Regions from separate parts of the Fictibacillus sp. UD genome, predicted to be linked through region 1. Evidence: riboswitches for the same ligand, from Rfam matches in the RefSeq annotation. Region 1 holds a riboswitch; the other holds the start of a gene.
What was found. Region 1 has a riboswitch for cyclic di-AMP ahead of P8610_RS16360 (potassium channel family protein). Riboswitches for the same ligand answer to the same signal wherever they lie in the genome.

Region 1 (11,558 bases):
ATCAGAGAGCTCATCTTTTACTGCATTGCGCTGATCAGGCAAAATTTCAGCTATTGAAAATGACTGAGCTACAGGTCTGTAGAACTTTTGTACAATGCCGTTCTTTTCTTCGGTGCGTTCAACCATTATCAAGCCAACGCGTTCCATTTCTTTTAGATGATAGTGAATTTTAGGGGCAGGTACTTCTAAAAGGTCAGATAGGATTTTTCCAGTCTTTGCTTCATCTAATATCTCCCACAGGATTTTAATGCGAAGCGGGTCAGAAATAACCTTTAGCTGTTCTACTTCACGTATGTGGTAAATTTCTTGCATGTTCAACACTCCTGAAACGTTCAAATTTATTTGAATGTATCATAATGTAATTTTATGCCAATAGTCAACACATTTGCACATTATTTGTAAAAAATAGTTCAAATGTTATGAAAATTCTTGTATAATGTTAGTATAATATTCGCATTTCAACTTAGAGGCTGGAGGTTCATAGTATGGGGAATAAGGATTTGAAATCCTATGTGGAGAGATTGGAAAGAGTACATTATATTGTGTCAAAGCGTTTGCACCCGGAAATTGCAATTGAAAAGGAACTAACGAAAACACAATTCGTACTTTTAAAGACGTTATGCATTAGAAATAAATGGACCGTTTCAAAATTGGCTGATTATATGGGTGTTAAACCAAGTGCGATAACTGTTGGTGCGGATCGTTTGTACAAGCGTGGGTTTGTAAGTCGCTATCGTAGTGAAATGGACCGTAGAATTGTTTATTTAGAGATTACGGACGAAGGACACGAAATTTTAAGAGAGGCTGAAAATGAAAGAGTCGATTCAATAAGCAGTTACCTAAATCATTTGTCACCTGAAGAGTTAGGAATTTTTATTGATATTTATGAGAAGCTTGCGAGTGGAAATCATCATACAGAAACGGATAAGCTTGTATTCACATCACAAACCAGTTGAGTAACTGGTTTTTTTTTGCGCTTAAAAGTATTTAAACATATTAAATAAAATAAAGGGCTTCTTTAGCATTCGTTGTTGCTCTTAAAAGAGATTGATTTCCGCTCCAGGCTGCTCGCTTTCCGCGGGGCAGGCGGTGAGCCCCTTGCCGCTCTGCGCCTTTAAGGGTCTCACCTGACCGCTTGTCCCGCAGGAGTCTCGCACCTTGCACTCCAATCAACTTATCAAAGAAGAGAATTGAACCAATTGCCTCTGAAGCAACAAACTTTTAGGAAAAGAACCATTCAAAAAGATGTGTGCTCATGCGTCTTTTAAGATCCACGTAGCATGCTTTCTTATCCCATACTGGCGATAACTTTCTTAGGTGTTAGGCACACACCTTGCACTCTCCTCTTACCTCTCAATGGGGGCAAATCAAAATAACTTATACCAACTTTTCTAATAGAGATCAATTTTAAAAGCAACGTAATCTCTATTATTTTTTCATAGATTTGATTCTATTTAATTTTTTACGTGCATAGGATGTGATAGAAACGCAAACAGAAGTGGAGGGCTATACATGTTTACCCCGCAATTGAATATGAAACGGTTACCTTTATTACTTGCTGGAGCCATGCTATTTATTGTGATTGCCACTAGCTTTATCACATCTTTTGAGCACAAATACAGGTTGAGTTCTTCAATGATGCACAAATGGCTAACGGAGTTTTCTGGAGAGGCACTGGTCTATTTCATAGGCTGGGAAAACAGATACTTTACGCAAGAACTGCCGAAAGAGAGTGAACCGCCCGCATTGTCGAGTGTATTGTTCGAGCTTACAACAAGCATAAAACCTGGGGACATCCGAAGTCTGCTAGGAAATGAACTGCCAGGATTTGCGCTCTACGATTCCACGATCATTGTCGCTGGGGAAGGAACAGATTATACGAACTTAGCGTACGAGTCACCGCCGCCAATGGAGCTGTTGTTAAGCGGTGAAGAAGCAGAGGTTCAAGACATGGAGCGTTTAGAAGATCCAGATCCGACTGAGCCACAAAATCCGCCAGGACAAACGACGAGCGGAAAAAAGATCGCCTATATCTATCATTCGCATAGCTGGGAATCCTTTTTGCCTCACTTAAAAGGAGTCACAAATCCAGATCATGCCATTCATTCGAAAGTAAACATAACAATGGTCGGCAAAAAGCTAGGAGAGGAATTAGAGGCGAGGGGAATTGGAACGACTGTTGATTATACCAATATGACAGAACTGTTGAAGAAAAATAATACTGACTACCGGAAAAGTTACCCGATGTCACGTACGCTCGTTCAAAGTGCGATGGCGAGCAATCAAGATATAGATCTAATCTTTGATCTGCATCGGGACTCGCTAAGAGGAAAATCCACAACGACTGAAATAAATGGGAAATCTTATGCACGTACGCTGTTTGTAATCGGTACTGCTAATCCTAATTTTGAGAAAAACCAGAAAGCAGCACAAGAAATTAATGCGATTTTAGATAAAAAATATCCAGGATTAAGCCGTGGGGTAATCGGCAAAAACAAAACCACAGGGAACGGTGTCTACAACCAAGACCTATCCGAAAATGCACTTCTCATTGAATTCGGAGGGGTCGACAACAACATGGATGAGCTATACCGAAGTGCTGAAGCTGTAGCTGATGCCGTAGCTGAGTACTACTGGAAGCAAAATGGAGCGAAAGCTGAATAATGTTGAATGACTCCAGAGGTGGTGATAACCTTTGGAGTATTTTTATGTGTTTCTTTTTTTGCGGAAAATTAAAGTGGACAGTAAAAATAGCAGAGTGGACAGTAAATAAGCGAAAGTGGACAGTAAAACTCAAAAAGTGGACAGTATTTTCGTAAAAGTCGACAGTAAGTGCCATAGAGGAGTCTGTGCATAGGAGCAGTTTTATTGTTAATTTGTCCAATTGACTAGTGGATCTGTCCGATTTGAAGTTTAATCTGTCGGATTGGTCACTTAATCTGTCCAATCCAGCCAATAATCTGTCCAATTCAAGATTCACCACCTATTGGCCCCGCAAATTTCCGAAGCGTCTGTATATCAACCCAATGCGTACACAAAAAAACCGTTTCGAATGATCGAAACGGTACTAATTTCATAACTGTCATGATATCTGCAAATCCTAAGAAAAAATGGTATAAAAAGAGAGGTACTTTTGTTTTATTTACAAGGGTAAGGGAATAAAAGAGGTAAAGAGAAGATTTGAAAAAGGAGCTAGTGCATGAAACGAATATGGGAATTTTTCCTCACACTATTGTTACTCGTCTGTTTATACATCGTTTTTTTTGCAGAAGGATATGTAATTATTAAAGCAGCATTCGGGCTCCTTTACATTGCAGTTATTTTGTACACGATTTATTCGTTAATGCTCGAAAACAGAACAGCTCAGCACACGCTTCTATGGATTTATGTTTTGATTCTGTTCCCTTTTGTAGGGTATATGTTTTACCTTTATTCGGGGCAATTGTACTTAAAAGGTCATCTGTTTAAATCGAAAAGAAAAAAAGACAGAGATGAGTGGATCAGGGTTTCTAAGCAAGAAGAGAAACCGGATTTTAGTGATTTGAAAAGGCATCAGCAATGTTTCGCTAAACATGCTCATCACATCACGCTTACTCGTATTAACAGACGCACGGATACGAAGATTTTACAGAATGGTCAAGAAACGTTTCCTGAGATTATTGCACGGTTACAAGAGGCGAAGGAATATATACACATTCAATATTACATCTTTCGCTCCGACCGGCTTGGGAAGGATATTATCGATCTTTTGATAAAAAAAGCAAACGAAGGTGTTAAAGTCAGATTTTTGTATGATGGAATAGGTAGCTTATCGCTTCAACAGCATGATATTGATCGCATGAAAAAGGCTGGTGTTCTTGTAGAAGCATTTTTACCTGTTCGTTATGGATTTTTCAACCAAAAACTAAACTTCCGAAATCACCGTAAAATTATTGTGATTGATGGAAAAATAGGTTTTGTTGGCGGCCTCAATGTTGGTGTTGAGTATTTAGGTGAAGATCCTGATATCGGCTTTTGGCGCGATACGCATATGGTGATGGAAGGAGAAGCTGTTCAAGTTCTGCATGCTATTTTTCTAATGGATTGGGAGTATGTATGCGGTGAGGACTTATTAGAAGATGATCACCTTACGGCAGCACACTCGGCAGAAGGAGACGGCACCGTTCACGTTGTAGCGAGCGGACCAGATACGCAGCTTGGGATTATGAGTGATCTCTATTATTCTTTAATTTCCTGCGCGGAAAAATCCATCTGGATCGCGACACCATATTTCGTTCCGAATGAAGCGATTCGTACAGCTCTTCGTGTGGCTGCCAAAAAAGGTGTTCAAGTTCGGTTGATGGTTCCGGAAATTAACGACGGATTCTTAACTCAATATGCGACCCGCTCTTATTATCCAGAACTTTTACGCTCAGGAATCGAGATCTATTCGTATAAAAAAGGATTTTTGCATCAAAAGGTAATCATTATTGATGGTGATACAGCATCGATTGGTACGGCAAACATGGATATGAGAAGTTTCCATCTGAACTTTGAAGTGAATGTGTTCCTGCTGAATACGTCTTCTGTTAATGATTTGGTTCGACAGTACGAAGAAGACATGGAAGAATCTACAAAAATTCGCCCGGTTGAATTTTATAAAAGAGGGCTTTGGGAAAGAACGAAAGAGTCGTTTTCCCGTCTGTTCTCAGGCGTTCTTTAGAACGGATCGTATCCTTAATACGTGAGTACCGCAGAAACGAAACTGACGAAGAGATTCGCCGCCTATTAGAAAACATAGCATAGAAAACCCCTTTATAGAATAGGTTGTACGAGACCATTTATAGAGGGGGATTTTTTTATGGATTGGCTCGAGGCCCTAATATTAGGTATTGTCCAAGGCTTAACTGAATTTTTACCTGTGAGCTCGACAGGGCACTTGCTCTTAGGAAGACAAGTATTTCAGCTGGAAGAAGCCGGACTGTTCCTTGATAGTATGCTGCATATTGGAACACTGATCGCCGTTATGACTGTGTATGGAAAAGAGATTTTGGAAGTTATAAGAAGACCGTTCAGCAAAATCGGAATCCTGCTCATTGCAGGAACGATTCCAACTGCTATAATCGGACTGGCTTTTAAAGATTTTTTTGAAGAAATCTCTAAAACAGGGATAACCGTCGGATGGGAGTTTTTGCTGACAGGGTTATTGTTATGGTGGGCTGATTCTTATAAACGGAACGGGTACAAAGGAATTGATGACATTACAATACGCGATGCTCTAGTGATCGGAACATTTCAAGGAGCGGCTATTCTTCCGGCAGTTTCCCGGTCTGGTCTCACAATTGCAGCGGCGTTATTTTGTAAAATCAATAAAAAAGCAGCAGCGTACTTTTCATTTTTACTCTCCATCCCATCCATTGCAGGTGGGGTTGTTCTTCAGTCAAAAGATCTTTTCACGGGTGCACAGCCACCGATTTCTTTTTCAGCGCTTGCGATTGGTACGTTAGCATCAGCAATCTTCGGATATATTGCTGTGAAATGGATGATTAAACTTCTGCAAACCGGCACGCTAAAAGGGTTTGCGATCTATGTATGGATCGTTGGAATTGTAGTATTGGTTCTTCAATTTTCAGGAAAAATGTAAAGTATTTGTTAACACTATAAAAATGGATTGACATTTAAAAGATGGAGGATTACAGTATATGTAATTCAAAATTTAGCAGGCTTTAGATCGCTGAATTTACAGTTGTTTTTATGGTAAAACTACTGTGAAACGGGGGAACCAATTTTTTGGGGTGAATTTTGCTTTACGCAAAAAGGGATACTCCAATCCCTAATCCGACAGCTAACCCCGTAAGCGTCATGTCACTGGAGAGGTCAATTTGGTGAAAAACCGGACCCGCTTTTTTGTGTGGTCTTTTTTTGCGTTTTTTTACTGATTTACAGAACCTCTTAACCAGCAAGGCTAGAGGACAACGAAGGAAAACTTCATGTAGTTAAGGGGAGAATCGTAATGAAAAAAAACAGTTTGCCGTAATTGGACTTGGTCGCTTCGGGGGCAGCATTTGTAGAGAATTTGCCACTATGGGTTACGATGTCCTTGCAATTGATAATGATATGGAAAAAGTAAATGAATTTGCAACGATTGCTACTCAAGCGGTTCAAGCCAATTCAACAGATGAAAAGGTAATGAAATCTCTAGGAATCCGAAACTTCAACCATGTTATCGTTTCGATTGGAGAAGACATACAAGCCAGTATCTTGACTACCTTGCTTTTAAAAGAAGCGGGCGTAAACAAAGTGTGGGTAAAAGCCCAGAATGATTACCATCATAAAGTATTGGAAAAGCTAGGTGCAGACCGCATTATCCACCCAGAGCGTGACATGGCGCTCAGAGTTGCACAGCTTATTTCTTCAGAAAAAATTATTGATTTTATTGAATTATCACATGAACACAGTATTGTTGAAATCGGGGTAACAGATAAACTTGTAAACAAGACGCTTACCGATCTAGATGTGCGTGCGCGATATGGGTGTAATATTGTTGCCATTAAACGTGGAGATGATATACATGTTTCTCCTATTGCAGACGTTTCATTAGAGTATGGAGATATTCTGGTTGTCATTGGGAAAAATGAGGATCTAAATCGTTTCGAGGATGAAGGAGTGTAAGCTTTGGCACTGCATGTGAAAAATCGTAAACGATTTCTGCACAATCCAATAAAATTGAGTCCTCCTCAATTTTTAGCATTGCTGTTCTTATTTCTTATTTTCGTAGGTACTTGTTTATTGAAGCTGCCAATTGCTCATGAAAAAGCTCTATCATGGATAGATGCCTTCTTTATCGCAACATCTGCTGCAACCGTAACAGGACTTGCTACGGTTGATCCAGGATCTACATTTACCTTGTTTGGTGAAATTGTAATTCTGTTTTTGATTCAAGTTGGAGGACTCGGCGTTATGTCCTTTGCTTCCTTAGTCGTCATTATGATGGGCAGGAAAATATCCATTAAGCAAAGGGTTCTTATGCAAGAGGCATTAAACCAACCGTCGATCGGCGGGGTAATTAGGTTAGTACGAAACTTATTTTTGTTTTCGATCAGTATACAAATGGTTGCTACTATTGTTCTTTCGGTAAGGCTTATACCTGATTTAGGATTTTATAAAGGAATATACTATAGCATATTTCACGTAATATCAGCGTACAATAACGCAGGATTCTCGCTTTGGTCTGATGGGTTAATGGGATATGTGGGAGATCCGACAATGAACCTCGTCATATCGTTCTTGTTTATTACCGGTGGGATTGGTTTTACTGTGTTGGTTGATATGTGGGTAAGCCGAAGATGGAAAACCCTTTCCCTCCATACGAAAGTCATGCTTATTTCCACAGTAATCATCAATGTGATTTCTATTTTACTTTTTTACTTATTTGAATTTAATAATCCTAAAACAATCGGTATGCTTTCAGGTATTGAGCAATTTTGGGCTTCTTACTTCCAAGGTGTTTCTCCAAGAACAGCAGGGTTTAACTCTATCGATATGACTGCGATAAATCCTGATACATCTTTGTTAATGATTCTTTTAATGTTTGTTGGAGCAGGGAGTACTTCAACAGGTGGAGGAATTAAGCTGACAACATTTGTAGTTATTCTTTTTACTGTTGCAGCATTTTTGAAAGGCAAAGAAGATACGGTTATTATGAAACGAACCATTAGAAATGCAGTCGTGTATAGAGCACTTGCTATCACAACCATTTCCATTTTGTTTATTTTTGCAGCATTGTTTATTATCACATATGTCCAGAAAGACACCTCTTTTATGATGATCGTATTTGAAGTCATTTCTGCTTTTGGTACGGTAGGGTTAAGTATGGGGCTTACCCCAGATCTAACTGTTATTGGAAAAGCAGTCATCTGTGCTGTGATGGTTTTCGGAAAGTTAGGTCCATTAACATTGGCGTTTAGTCTTGCTAAACAATCAAAAGATAATATTCGTTATCCTGATGGTGAAGTATTTACAGGGTAGAAGAATGAAAGCTAACTCAGAAGGGATAATCCCTTTTCAAGAGTTAGCTTTTTTGGCTATTTATGGGTTAAAGACTTTTCTGTTGGGAATGCTAAAACAAGATTTATAAGCATTTCAGCGGAAAGGAAGGGAAATCGTCATGCAAAAAATTAAAGAAGCTTTTCTCGTGTCTCCCTTTCTTGTCTTTTTCCTTGTGCATTCTGAACAAGTTGGTGTTGGAGTTCTAGGTTATCAGAGAATCATTGCAAAATATGCTGGTTATGATTCTTGGATCTCGGTCATTATCGCAGCCGCTTTTGTACATATACTTATATGGATGATCTATTATGTGCTTGACAATGGTGACGGAGATATCGTGACCATCCATAAATCTTTGTTTGGCGGGCTTCTTGGTAACATGTTTAATCTCGCTCTTTTACTTTACTTTCTATTATGGTCCATTACTGTTTTAAGAACGTATATCGAAGTGATACAAGTATGGATGTTTCCTACCTTAAGTACTTGGAAAATCGCTGTTGTCTTTCTCTTATTAACATATTACGTCGTTTCTTCAGGTTTTCGAACAGTTGCAGGAATCTGTTTCTTAGGAGTCGTCATTCCATTAGGATTAATCCTTTTGTTGGTTTATCCACTAGAGTTCACTCATTTTTCTAATCTGTTGCCTGTATTTGATGAAAACCTTAAAGATTATTTATCAGCAACGAAAAACATGATGCTCAGTTACCTCGGATTTGAGACGCTGCTCGTTTTTTATCCATTTATAAAAAACGCAAAACGCTCTCAAAAATTTGCGCATCATGCTAATATCTTTACCTTTATGATGTATTTACTGGTTACGCTGTTCTCGTTTGCTTTCTTTAGTCAAGAACAGTTGGCCAGAAATATATGGGCAACGCTTTCTATGGTGAAAATCGTACAAGTGTCATTTGTGGAGCGCTTTGACTTTGTGTTCGTATCCATGTGGTGCCTTGTGATCCTTCCCAATATTACACTTGCAATATGGTGCTCGAGCCGGGTAGCAAAATTAATGTTGAACATTCGTCAGCATGTAACACTTATTGTTTTATTAGCCATTATTTTGGTTTCATGCATCTTTTTAGATACCCGATTAAAAATCAACTTGCTCAATAATTACACGAATAAAATTGGTTTTTACTTGGCGATCAGTTATATTCCACTTATATTTATTGCAACGTTCTTCAAAAAACAGTTAAAAAAGAAAAGAAAAAATAACGAGCAAGCATCACCGACTACTTGATTTAAATAAAAAAACTGCTAAACCTCTCACCTGAAGTAAAGATGAAGTGGCTTAGCAGTTTTTGCATTTATACAAAGGAGAATTAAGCTTGAAGCAGCAAGGTTAACCGATTTTTATGTTTCTCTCGCTGAAAATCATCAGACGTGTTATGCCAATTTTGCAGGGTTTCGTTGATCAGCTGTTTAACCATATGCTTCGCCCAAACAACATACGCGCCATATATGTCACCTTTGAAAAAACTTGTTAACATATTGTTTTCAGGGCCGAAAAAGAATCCGAGCTGATCGTGTATGAGTGTAGCTTCTTCCATTGAAAAAGGCATGATTTTATCTGAGAGCGTAAATTGATAGGAGTTGTTTTCCTTCTTTATAAATGAGATGGCATAAAGTTGACCATCTGGAAGAAAACCTTTAGTCGTAGGCAAGAGCAATATAGGGTTATGTCCTTTGTCATATGCAATAAAAAAGTCATTCGCATTTTCCTCAAACTGCGGTGTTCGTGACATTGAAGCAAGTGCAATTTCTTTTTGTACGTTTAACATGTTACAACCCTCATTCCGTTATATTCTTACTTACATTCTTACCGCTAGATTGCTAGATTATACATGTCTTTTTCTTTACTGTAGTGCCGTGATAAGTTGTTGAAAGGGAATTGACGGACAAATTGTAAACGCATACACTAGAGGTAGTTATTAGCCGTGAGCAGAAAGAGTGGTTCATGAAATGGCATTATCGAACGAGCGTTTGATTGGAAAGATGGCTATGTTAGGTGTATTAGACGAAAGCTATCTGCCTGAAATTGAAAAACAGGGCTGGAAGTATTGCGTAGGCAAAGCCGGTTCGATGGATTCTCAAAAGGTAGTAGCTGCGATTGAAACAGCAGCCAAAAATGAACAGGTGATTCAAAGCGGGATTTATCGCGAAACACATTCCCTTTACCATGCGATCATGGAAGCTTTTCATGGTGTGACTAGAGGACAGGTTCAACTAGGAACGGTTCTTAGGACTGTCGGTTTACGGTTTATTGTTGTCCGCGGCAATCCTTATGAAAAGAAGGAAGAAGGGGACTGGATAGCGGTCGCTTTATACGGAACGATCGGTGCTCCTGTAAAAGGGTTGGAGCATGAAGCGATCGGACTCGGTATTAATCATATTTAAATAGTGCCCATAGCAACTAGTGATGAGGGGGCGTATTCGAAGGTAGTTTTCTTTCGGGTGCGCTCTTTTTGTTTGTAACTTTTAGAGCAGTTCTTGTTGAGTTTGAAAGTGGTTGATTTCCGTTTCAGATGCTCGCTTTCCGCGGGGCAGGCGGTGAGCCACATTCGTACGTTTCACGTATAAGTGTATCACCTGCCCGCCTGTCCCGCAGGAGTCTCGCATCTTACACTCCAATCAACCGCTCAATGAAGTTTTCTAAGCGACAATTTTCACAGTTGCAAGAAAAATTACGCACCTTGCAATCTTTGATGAAGAAGAAAAATAAAGACATTAATAAATGAGGGATGATGATGATTACATTAACAGGTAATACGCTTTCTATGGAAGAGATCAAGCGGATTCTGCATGATAACGAACCCGTAGAAGCTTGCCCGATCAGCATGAAAAAAGTTGCTGACAGCCGGAAAGCGGTTGAAGAGATCGTGGCTGAAGGTAAAGTGGTATACGGGATCACGACTGGCTTCGGAAAGTTTAGCGATGTTTTTATTTCTAGAGACGATGTGGAAACACTTCAGATCAACCTGATCCGCAGTCATGCGTGCGGGATCGGGGATCCGTTTCCTGAGACAATCAGTCGTCTTATGCTTATTTTAAGAGCAAATGCTCTCTTAAAAGGATTTTCGGGTATCCGACCAGTAGTGATTGAACGGTTGTTAGAGCTAGTGGAGAAGAGTGTCCATCCCGTTGTTCCACAGCAAGGGTCCCTAGGAGCGAGCGGTGATCTGGCTCCACTTTCTCATTTAGCACTGGTCTTAGTAGGTGAAGGAGAGGCGTATTACAAAGGAGAGCGTCTTCCTGGTCAAGAAGCATTAAAGAGAGCTGGTATTGAACCCGTTGTGTTAACGGCTAAAGAGGGACTTGCTTTAATTAATGGAACACAAGCCATGACAGCTCAGGGAATTGCAGCGTATATAGAGGCTGAGCGTATCGGGCTCATGGCTGATGCCATCGCTTCTTTAACAACTGAGAGTTTAAGAGGAATTACAGATGCATTTGATGAAGACGTGCATCTTGCAAGAGGATATAAAGAACAAGTAGAGGTGGCAGAGCGTCTTAGAGCGTATTTAGAAGGCAGT
Region 2 (11,558 bases), on a different contig from region 1:
TCATATCCATACATTCCTTTATGAATCAGATGCTGAATTAATCGCTGTTTACGACCTTCAACGGCTCTGCGAAGCTGACCTTTATTATGATTCATGTAAATCTTCTCCTTTTTGTTAGCTGTTAATCATTTTAACCACTTAAAAGAAGATTCAAGCCTTATATACAAATAAAAAAGTCCCTTTAAAGAAAAGGAACTTCTAACGAGAACTGCGTTTAATGCAAGACAGATTTACTCCACTGTTCATAAACAGAATTAGGCGCATTCCAGCACAACCAGGAAACCATCGTTTTAATGCCTTGTTGACTAACTTCCCAATATTCCCAGCGTCGTTTGGAGAGATTCTCATAGATCCCTGTTTGATTTACCCAATCATCCACATTAAACGCCTCCTATTTATTTGCTTTATAAAAACTTCTTGTTACATGCCTTATTTCCTTTTTTTAACGTTTGTAAAACTTCGACAAAAGGAAACATAATACTACAATCCTATTGTTATTGTACTTACATAAAGCAAAAGTCATACATATTAGGAGATTAAAATGGACTTATTTTGTTTACCTACACTTGATCTTGCAAAAAAACTTTTAGGTATGGAGCTTATTTATGAGAGTAAAGATGGTTTGGTTTCAGGATATATTGTTGAAACTGAAGCATATTTAGGCCCAGAAGATCGGGCAGCTCACTCATATGGAAATCGAAGAACACCGAGAACAGAAGTCATGTTTCATGAGGCAGGGACGATTTATACCTATTTTATTTACGGGATGCACGTTTGCTTTAACATTGTATCAGGACCATTTAATAAGCCTGAAGCAGTATTAATAAGAGCGCTTCAGCCAGTGAAGGGGATGGAAAAAATGAGGGAAAGAAGATCAAAGATAAAGAATGATTTTCAGCTGACAAACGGACCTGGCAAGCTTTCCAAAAGTATGAATTTTACTCTATCTGATAACGGAAAGAAAATAAATGAAAGCAATATAAGAATTGAAGAAGGATTTGAAGTAGAAGAACGACAAATCGCAGCAGGTCCACGAATTGGTATTCAATATGCAGAAGAAGCGGTCCATTATCCTTATCGATTTTGGATAAAAAACAACCCTTACGTATCACGTTAATACGCAGGGTTGTTTTCTTTTTCTATCGACAATTCAGCACCTTCATCCTGTATGTAATCCTCGTTTACTGCTCTGTTCGTTTCTTGCATCCAAGCTAGGTGATAGTATGTCTGTTTCTTAACTGATACATATTTAGTTTGCATAATGAACAGCCAAACAAGTACAAACAAAGTTGTTTTTAACACATTTTCAGCAGTGAACGCTACAGCCTCAATGGGCAGTACGTTAACAGCAATACTTGAGATTAAACCAATAAATACGGCCGCCAATATAAACAAAGGCTGGTTTATACGTAAAAATTTCAAACGCTGCTGCAGATAGGTTTGAACAAAAAGACGTTCCTGTGTATTGAATTGAAGGTATCGGCTTTTGGCTGACTTTGCGTTAGCTAACAAACCTTTAGATCGGCTACTCTGCCAAAGCGTTTTTAAGAATAAAGTAAATTCAATATCTTGAGATGATTCAATAACCATTTTTCGATGGATAAAATTATGAGCCTGATAAAAGGTGATTCCATTAATAATAAGGCTTAAAAGCGCAGCTCCTGCGACGATAGTGAACGCAAATACAAACCAAAAGTTATTCGTCCCACTTTCAATTAATTCGATAAGAGGATTGATAACAGTCTGAATCTGTACCCATATGATCTTACCAGTAAGCATTAATATCTCGACCCATTTTTCCAAGAAAATCACTCCGAAATTTCATTATGTATCTATCCATTTTAACATGTTTTTTTATCCTTGCTTACATTTATTTACTCATAATTACTAAACTAGGGAAATCGGCATATAAAAAAGCTGCAGAGAAAAATCTCTGCAGCTTAATTAATCAATTATGATGCGCTAACTTCTTGATCACGAGCACCAAGATGTTTGTCTTCACCCTTGTCGACGATAACTGCACAAGCAGCATCTCCCGTGATGTTAACAGCCGTTCTTAACATATCAAGAAGTCGGTCAACACCAAGGATCAGAGCGATACCTTCAACTGGTAATCCAACTGAGTTTAGTACCATCGCTAGCATGATGAGTCCTACTCCAGGTACCCCTGCTGTACCAATACTAGCAAGAACAGCTGTAAGGATAACAGTAAGCATCGCACCAATACTTAAGTTTACATCATATACTTGTGCGATAAAGATCGTCGCTACCCCTTGCATAATCGCTGTTCCATCCATGTTAATCGTAGCGCCTAACGGCTGTACAAATCCACTTACAGATTTGCGGACACCAAGGTTTTCTTGGGCTGTTTTCATGGAGATCGGAAGTGTAGCATTTGAACTTGATGTACTGAATGCTACTGACATTGCAGGCGCAAAGCCTTTAAAGAACGTAACAGGGTTCATTTTACCTAACAATGCAACAGAGCCACCGTATGTGACGATTGAATGTATTGCTAATGCGGCAATTACGATTGTCATATAGAGTCCCATCGCTTTAATTGCATCCATACCTTGGCTTCCGATTGCCGAAGCGATTAGAGCAAAAGCCCCGTATGGAGCAAACTTCATTACTACATTTACAAGGTACATCATGATATCGTTACCTTGTTCAATTAAATCCATAATTCCTTTTGTTTTGCTTCCAAGCATCGTTAAAGCGAAACCAACAAATACTGAGAAAGCGATGATTTGAAGCATGTTTCCGTCAGCCATAGCCTGAACAGGATTGGTAGGAATAATTCCTAATAACGTATCTGTAACAGCTGGAGCTTCTTGTGCTTCAAATTTAGCTCCTTCAGTTTTAAAGTCACCTACGCCTGGTTTAAAAATAAGTGCTAAACTCATAGCAATAATGATGGCGATTGTTGTAGTAGCTAAGAAGAAACCGATTGTTTTTGCACCGATACGTCCTAGTTTTTTTGGATCACCCAATCCTGCAGTTCCTAAAACGATTGAAAAGAAAACAATCGGTACAACAAGCATTTTAATAAGGTTTAAGAACAATGTTCCCACTGGCTTTAATACGTATTTATCCAGTGTTGCGAACGCATCTGGCAAGGCTAAATTAAGAATAAGGCCTGCTACAACCCCTAATGCCAGCGCGATCAAAATTTTCGTTGACAATTTCATAAACGCATCCCCCTTTTGTTTGAAAATTCTTACTATTGTTACTATAGTATGAGGAGTGTGTCCTAATACATGCCTAAATTTTTGTTTGCTGCATATAAAAACCCACGAAAATAGAGAGGATTTTCCGTGGGATACACCGCAACACATAGACTTAGCCCATGTATTAAAGCTCTCTCTCCAAAAACGCTTACGAGGTTAGCTGTCGGATTAGGGAATTGAGAGTTATCCCTTTTGTATTTACACAAATTCATCCCGAGGCAAAATGCCAATGTTGTGGTTCCCCCGCTTCTTCTCTTCAGTTCTTAGAATAGAAGTGAAGAATTCAGCGAATCATATGAATATGCTCTAATTTTATCAACATACATAAAAACTTGTCAAGAAAACACGATATACTTATTTATTCCAATTAATAGTTTCATCATGAATGTTTTTCCATATTCTCACTGCTACCCCATAAGTATGAGGACAACAGCGAAATATGTAGAAGGTTTTATTTTTCAGGGAGGTATTGTAAATGAAAATTGTATTTTATGAAAAAGGTGACTTAAGCATTATCGTTGGTGCTTCAAAATTAAAAGGCGAGCTAACGATTGAACAGATAAAGAACGAGAGTGAAAAGAAAGCAAAAGAACTTGGAGAACTTTTAGGCCGAGAAATCGGATTCTTAATCGACATGAACGGGAAATTGGACGCTCAATTTAAAAAATAGGCTCCTTTTGTAAGCTTTGTTGTCTTGGAAGTAGTTGTTTTCCGTTTAAACAATCTTGTAGAAGTAGCAAAAAACCGGGATAGCCCCGGTTTTTTTATTTACACATAAGCTAACGAAAGCTTTTCTCTATTCTGTTTAAATACTGCCTCTGGTCTACCTGCTTCCTGGATCTTACCGTCCTGCATAAGTACAATCCTGTCCCCAATCGCACGCGCATCTTCTTCGTCATGTGTAACAAAAATAGAAGTAATCCCAGTACGTTTTAAGATTTCTTTCAAATCATCACGAATCTGTTCTTGAAGTTTAGTATCTAAGTTACTAAAAGGTTCATCAAACATAATTAACGATGGATTTGGTGCCAATGCTCTCGCTAAAGCTACTCGCTGCTGCTGACCCCCACTTAATTCGTAAGGATAACGAGAAGCATACTCTTCCATTCCTACCATAGTCAGAAGCTCCTCCATGCGGTATTGCTTCTGTTTACGACTCATTTTATGAAGGCCAAACTTAATGTTCTTCTCAACCGTCATATGCGGAAAAAGGGCATAATCTTGAAAAACAAGTCCTACCCCGCGCTTTTCAGGCTGTACAAATCGAAATGAATCGTTCATAACGGCACGATCAATTAAAATCGATCCCTTTGTAGGCATTTCTAAGCCTGCAATTAAACGAAGCAATGTGCTTTTCCCGCTACCGCTCTGGCCTAATATTACAGTAACTTCACCTTGTTTAAACCCTAAAGAAAGGTTTTCAAATAGAGGCTTACGGGAATTTTTATAATTAAACGCTAAATCTTTGATTTGAACAAACATTATTTTGGCTCCTTTTCTAAAACTTTGTGTAAAAAGAATATCGACAGTGCACTTATACAAATAATCACCATAGACGAAACAGAGGCTTCATGAATTCGTTCATCACTCGCATATTGGAAAGTTTTCGTAGCCAGCGTGTAGAAGTTAAATGGCTGCAGTATGAGCGTTAAGGGCAATTCTTTCAAAATATCAACGAAAACTAGAATAAAACCGCCAGCAATCGCACCTTTTATCATTTTTATATCCACTTTAAAAAAGGTCCTAGTAACAGACATTCCTAATGTCCTGGAGGCATCTGTGAAAACTGTCCCCACTTTATCAAAGCCCGATTCAATAGAGTTATACCCTACGGCCAAAAAGCGGACAACATAGGCAAAGATCAGCATACTGATGCTTAAGCTTAATACAAGCGTAGGCTCCAGCCCCATCCATTCATATAAGACAATAACCTTTTGATCCAGTGCAAGAAATAACGTGAGTACACCTATCGCAATAACAGCACCAGGTATCGAATATCCCAAAACCGTTATTTTTGAAAAAAACTTGCTGACCCACCCTTTTGAAAGACGACTAAAATTAGCGATTATGAGAGCGGTAATAATGATTAGCCCTGAACCTATGGAAGCCACAAACACCGAATTCCAAATTAAATCAAGAAAAACCTCACTTAAGATTACATCGTATGTCATGTACACCCACTGTAAAAGCTGGATGAATGGAATAAGAAAGGCTATTGCAAACAATGCAAGGAATAAGGTAAGAACAGAGTACTTTTTCCAACCTTTTAATTCCTTCGGCTGCAATGGTCGTACTTTCGAAGTTGAATAGCTGAACTGTTTTCGTCCTCTTATCAACTTTTCTGCAATTAGGATAAAAACAACGATTACCATCAATGTTCCGGCTAATTTAATGGCTGATTGAATATCTCCCATTCCAAACCAAGCTTGAAAAATCGCTGTGCTGAACGTTTGAATACCAAAATATTTAACCACACCATAATCGTTAAATACTTCTAAGATAACTAAACTAACACCGCCTACTATAGCTGTTCGAGAAATTGGAAGTACCACTTGAATAAATGTTTGAAATGAACCTTTGCCTAAAACCCGTGCATTTTCTATTAGAGAAGAAGACTGGTTTTCCAAGAAACTTCTTGTAATGATATACACATATGGATAGAGGAACATAGTAAAGATAAAAATTGCTCCTGGTATGTTCATGATGTCAAAGAACCTTTGATCTACCTTTATACTAAAGTGGTTTCTAAGATTTGTTTGGATCACGCCCGTGTAATTAAGAATGCCATGATACGTATACGCTCCGATATAGGGAGGAATGGCAAGAGGGAGAATTAAACCCCATTTAAAGAAACGCTGCATCGGAAAAGTATAGGCAGTCACAAGCCATGCTGCACTTACACCAATGATTACAGTAAGTAGCCCTGTAAAGATAACGAGTGTTACCGAATTTATTATATAGTTCTTTAGCATAAATTCTTTAATATGTTCCCAATTCTCATTACTCTCCGCGAATAACTGAACCATGATGAGCAAAGCCGGTAAAATGATTAGAATGGAAAAAACAAAGCTAAGCAGAGCCCAACTATTAAATTGCGATCTCATTTTTCGAATCAAATACAACATTTTCACCTTCTTCTTTACTCATCTGGTTAGATCTAGCTGTTATTTGCTACATACGATTAGCCGTATCACAAAATGCGATACGGCAATTTTTTACAGTTTATTTCCAACTTACTTCATTTAAGATTTTAACAGCATCTGCATTGTTTTCCCCAAGCTCAGAAAGATTAAGGTCTTGTTCCTTAAACTCACCCCAAGATTTTAACAGCTCAGAAGGTTCAACTTCTTTATTGACAGGGTACTCATAGTTCGCTTCAGCAAAAACTTTTTGCACGTCAGGACTTGATAAGTATTCCATTAACTTGATGGCATTTTCTTTGTTCTTAGCATGTTTCGTTACACCGATTCCGCTGATGTTAATATGTGTTCCTGTAGTCTCTTGGTTAGGGAAGAATACACTTAACTGTTCAGCAACCTTTACTTCTTCAGGATCTTCAGAGTTTAGCATCTGTCCAAAATAGTAAGAGTTCATGATGGCAACATCACCTTCACCAGCAACGATACCTTTTGCTTGATCACGGTCACCGCCTTGAGGATCACGAGCCATGTTATTAACGATGCCTTCTGCCCATTTCTTAGCTTCTTCTTTCCCGTTTAGTGAGATAAAAGAAGACACTAAAGATTGGTTGTAAATATTTTCAGAAGAACGAATAAGTACTTTCCCTTTCCATTTGTCTTCTGTAAGTGCTTCATAAGTAGATAGCTCAGAAGGATCAACTTTATCCTTAGAATAAACAATTACACGCGCTCTTTTGGTTAATCCATACCAATGGTTGTCTTTATCTGTTAAGTTCTCAGGAACGTTCTTACTTAAAGTATCACTTTCAACGCTTTGCAGCAGGTCTTTATCCTTTGCCCAATGTAAGCGGCCTGCATCAGATGTGAAGAATAGATCTCCTTTAGTAGCCTTACCTTCTCTAGAAAGACGCTCGATCAATTCATCTTCTTCCCCTTTAATAACGTTTACCTTAATTCCAGTCTCTTTTGTAAAATCAGCAAATATTTTATCATCAACATCATAATGACGGCTTGTGTATAGATTAACTTCCCCGCTATTTTTTTCTTCTTTATTAGATGCTTTGTCATTGCCCGAACTTGCACCATCATTTGACTTCCCACAGCCGGCCATAATCACAGCTGCTAGTAGAACAATAATAAATGTTGTGAATAATTTCTTCTTCTGCATTTTCTTCTTGCTCCCTCTATGTATAAATTAATTGAAAACGATTATCAACTTCAATTCTAATTATAATGATAATCATTCTCAAGTCAATGGTCTTTTGAAATAAAATTAAAAAAACCTCCAAGAAGTGATTCACTTCTTTGGAGGCTATTCTTGATTTAAAGGTTTCCACTGGCTGTAAACCCAATTCCCCAGCTTATTATATCCCCTGCGGTTAGGATGCAATGAATCAGAAAAATACATGTCTTTTTCAACGTTTTCGTAGAGTTCATAAGTTGAGATGTACTTAGTAAGTGTGCTCTCATTGCTTACTTCAATGATTGCTTCATTCCAAGATTGAATGCTATCAGAAGCAGTTGGGTCATAGGCTTTACCAAAGTAAGGATTGTACAGTCCTAGCACATAGACGGGGGCAAACGAGTTATTTTCTCTCACAACAGTCAAGGTTTTGCTCAAATTGTTTCTTAATTTTTCTTTCCCGAGCAGAAGCGGCTGTTGTGGGAGCTGACGAAAGTTCCAGCCTGCAGCATGTCTAAAGTCATTGGTTCCTATGAATACAAACACATGATCAGCTTGCTTTAACGCTTTTAGCACAACACCATTTTCAAGTTGTTTTAATAATTGATCTGAACGCTGACCGCTAATTCCGAAATTATTAACGATAACATTTCGGCCTGTTTGTTTTTGAATATTTCTTTTAACAATGCCTATATAACCTGTTTTAGACGGATCTCCAACACCGTAAGTCAACGAGTCTCCAAGAGCAACAATCTTAATTGTTTTTGTCTCACTCGCAACTTCTGTTTTACCGAAGTTCTGAAAGACGATAAATAGAAGTATAGCAAGAGCTGCTCCGCCAATTAGCCATTTCTTTGATACTTTCCGCACAACATATCCTCGATTCTAGTTATTGTTATCTTACTTTTTACCATAACGAGGGAAAATATCAAGTAATGAATGTGCTATTTGATTCGATAATCTTCTGATGTAAGAGATGAGTCTTCCCAAAGGTTTTCTTGGTCATACTGGTACGAGTCTTTTTTAACAAAAGAATGAATGAGTAGTGCTACACCTCCGCACAATAGGCTTGCTGGTATTAAAGTAATAAGGAAACCAGTCATCTTCATCCCCTCCTGTACAAAACTATATGAGGAGGAGATCACGATTATGAAACAGAGAAATATTTAATAATTTATCTATTACTTATAGAAATTAAGGGTATAAAGGTAAAAGAAGAATTTAAACGGAGGTGCCTTTGTGGGATTTATATTCACGCTACTATATTTTGCAATTATCGCTATTGTAATTGAAATTAATGTACTGCTCTTTACCCTTACCGGTTTAAAAAAAGAAATTGCCCGCTTTCAGGTAATCTCAATGTTTACTGCTACTGGATTCACAACAGGTGAATCGGAGTTAATCTTAGAACATCCTATCCGAAGACGATTAAGCACTTTTCTTATCTTATTCGGTGTTTTTTCACTTGCCGTCATTATCTCGTCTATCAGCAATATCCTATCCGATGAGTTTAAATCAATTGAGCTTGGAATTATTATTTTAATCCTGATCGGGCTTTACCTTATTTTAAGCATGCCTAAACTTAAGAACTTTATGAAGAAGTCGTTTGATAAACATATGCAAAAGAATTACAACTTATCTGATCTGCCACTGCGTGACGTGATGTATTTTGAAGAAGATGATGTTGTAATAGAGCTGCCCATACATAAAGGGTCTTCTATTATTGGAAAGATGTTGAAGGATGTAATTGAAAAGGATAAAGACTTACTCGTGTTATTTATTAAACGTGGTGATGTAACACTTAGAAAGGATAGCTACACGACAGAGATCCAAGAAGGAGATATGATTTTTCTTTATGGCCACCAGCATTCCCTTCAAGAACAATTTAAAGATGAAATGGAGGAAATGAAAAAGAGTAAAGAAAAAAAACAATCAAACAGTAGCCATTTTTAGCTACTGTTTTTTTTTTGCACTACCCCCTAATAAAGAATTGAGGGTTCGAAAATAACTTTTGGGTATAAAAAAAAGAACCTCTTCTATAGAGATTCTGCATTAACCCACTTCTCTAACTTTTTCAGGGACAAAGGACAGTAACAAAGAAATGATATTGTTAATTTGTTCAGGAGTAATATGTATACCATCGTTTGCTAATAGTTCTTCTTTAAGTTTGATAATTGAATCCACTTCTTCAAGTGTTGCATCTGCCAAGCGATAATCTATCGTATTCAATAATTCCAATAATTGATTGTTTTTATTAGTTATGTAGTATGTAGTATCCACTAATAAACACCCCCCACTACCATTATTATCGAAACTAAGGTCATTTTCCTACAAAAACAATTCGTCAAATGACGACATATCTTACTTTTTATGGATTATACCCTATAATGCCTACCTGTTTTTGTCGAAGAATATCGAAATAACAGGAACAAAGTCCTATTTTAGTTATTTGTGTTATCTTCTATTCATGAAAGGTTTACATATAAAAGTAAAAATACTTTAGTTAAATAACTTTGATAAGGAAGCAAATGGCGATACGCTTTCTTCTGCTTTTGTTTTGTACACCAGTTTTTCTGGTTCGAAAAGCTTAGACTCTAAGTATGAGGTAGGATTTTTTACAATCTCAATCTGTTTATGAATCCTCTTAAGAATCCTGCCTGTATTAATAGCATCATCTAAAGCTCTGTGCTTCGAACCTTCATATGAGAGCTCCATTGTAAGAAGTGCACGGGACAAGCCATATCGAAACCCTTTTTCACTATCGTGAAGCAAACTAAAATGAAATTGCAGATCATTATGGTTTATGATCCAATCGGTTTCTGTTTGGTGAAACGTTGAATCCGTAATAAGTGCCCATTTATCTTCTGGTCCCCAAGAACATAGATAATACTCCTCAAGCCCAATCCACGATTTGAAATTTTCTATTGCTTCTGTATAAACGGGAGCAGAAATTAAATCTTTTTTTGTTATTCCCGTTAAATTCGTTATTCTTGAATTCAGCTTATCCATTTTTGGCTGGACAAACGATTGAAAAGTATCAAGTATTGTCAGCTCTCCATTAACTTCTGTCATTCGTACAGCACCGATCTCAATGATCTCAGATAATCGGTTAGTCATTTCTAGATCATAAACAATATATTGCATCCCTTTCACACCTGCCCTTCATCATTGACGTCTTCATTTGGGTATCTACCATATATTGTAGATGATTTATTAACAAAATGAAATATTACAAAAGGTCTTACTTAATATGTCATTTTGACAGGGTGTTACAATTATAGAGATTAGGGTTTTCTTTGGGCTACTCTATTCTCCCGTGGAAACGAGCAGTCTGGAAAGGAAAAAAGTTTACTCAAACTACCTTACTTTATTTTATGAAATGAATCAGCATAGATGTCAGTCTAATCGTAAAGAGCTATAAGTTTCTTAATCTGCCATACTTTTCATTTTCAATTTCTGCATTCTTTTGTTAACATTGTTAGTGTCTATTTAACTATATGAATTACATAATGAGGGATTATCAATGAAAAAAGTATTACTATTAATTCTTATAATTGGCTTGTTTACTATTACTGCTTGCTCAAAAGATACTAAACAAAATGAACAAGGTGCTTCAGAAACCCAAACTGAAAATAATAACGAAAAAGCCACCGATTCATCAACTACTGGTCAAGACGAAGAAGATACAAAAGCGACAGAAACAGCAGCAACAGAAGATGAGAGCACTGAAGTTGCTGATGAAGAAAATGCAGATACAAATGAAAAAGATTATTTAACTGACAATTACGAATTTGTAGCAAGTGAACTCACGAACCTTTCTGAACAGCAAATAAGCGATAAATGGGGAGAACCCTCTCGATCAGAAGAAATTCAGTATCGTTATTCTGGCACTACTCAATTCGTACCTGCAGTTGTACGTTATTATCAAAACGAGAAATACGCGGTTACATTTGTTGAAGGAAAAGCTGCCCGTTTAGTCTATTCCGTAATTGATGAGGAAATTCT

Region 2: linked by a shared signal. The riboswitch ahead of P8610_RS00145 (dicarboxylate/amino acid:cation symporter) and the one ahead of P8610_RS16360 (potassium channel family protein) in region 1 are both predicted to bind cyclic di-AMP.

What each region holds. Positions count from the first base shown of each region.
Region 1 is NZ_JARUHH010000013.1:64,107-75,664, reverse strand. Features, by position in the region: gene P8610_RS16390 (ArsR/SmtB family transcription factor) at 1-312, opposite strand, end outside; gene P8610_RS16385 (MarR family winged helix-turn-helix transcriptional regulator) at 486-956, shown strand; gene P8610_RS16380 (hypothetical protein) at 997-1,164, opposite strand; gene spoIIP (stage II sporulation protein P) at 1,513-2,664, shown strand; gene cls (cardiolipin synthase) at 3,200-4,702, shown strand; gene P8610_RS16365 (undecaprenyl-diphosphate phosphatase) at 4,841-5,623, shown strand; cyclic di-AMP (ydaO/yuaA leader) riboswitch at 5,702-5,855, shown strand; gene P8610_RS16360 (potassium channel family protein) at 6,016-6,651, shown strand; gene P8610_RS16355 (TrkH family potassium uptake protein) at 6,655-8,007, shown strand; gene P8610_RS16350 (GerAB/ArcD/ProY family transporter) at 8,147-9,265, shown strand; gene P8610_RS16345 (hypothetical protein) at 9,348-9,806, opposite strand; gene hutP (hut operon transcriptional regulator HutP) at 9,988-10,422, shown strand; gene P8610_RS16335 (hypothetical protein) at 10,504-10,644, opposite strand; gene hutH (histidine ammonia-lyase) at 10,773-11,558, shown strand, end outside.
Region 2 is NZ_JARUHH010000001.1:19,934-31,491, reverse strand. Features, by position in the region: gene P8610_RS00165 (Fur-regulated basic protein FbpA) at 1-95, opposite strand, end outside; gene P8610_RS00160 (hypothetical protein) at 215-379, opposite strand; gene P8610_RS00155 (DNA-3-methyladenine glycosylase) at 542-1,117, shown strand; gene P8610_RS00150 (hypothetical protein) at 1,114-1,803, opposite strand; gene P8610_RS00145 (dicarboxylate/amino acid:cation symporter) at 1,953-3,191, opposite strand; cyclic di-AMP (ydaO/yuaA leader) riboswitch at 3,361-3,529, opposite strand; gene P8610_RS00140 (hypothetical protein) at 3,706-3,900, shown strand; gene P8610_RS00135 (ABC transporter ATP-binding protein) at 3,999-4,712, opposite strand; gene P8610_RS00130 (ABC transporter permease) at 4,712-6,355, opposite strand; gene P8610_RS00125 (Fe(3+) ABC transporter substrate-binding protein) at 6,453-7,538, opposite strand; gene P8610_RS00120 (GDSL-type esterase/lipase family protein) at 7,683-8,423, opposite strand; gene P8610_RS00115 (hypothetical protein) at 8,498-8,656, opposite strand; gene P8610_RS00110 (TrkA C-terminal domain-containing protein) at 8,793-9,506, shown strand; gene P8610_RS00105 (hypothetical protein) at 9,606-9,833, opposite strand; gene P8610_RS00100 (exonuclease domain-containing protein) at 10,053-10,697, opposite strand; gene P8610_RS00095 (hypothetical protein) at 11,077-11,558, shown strand, end outside.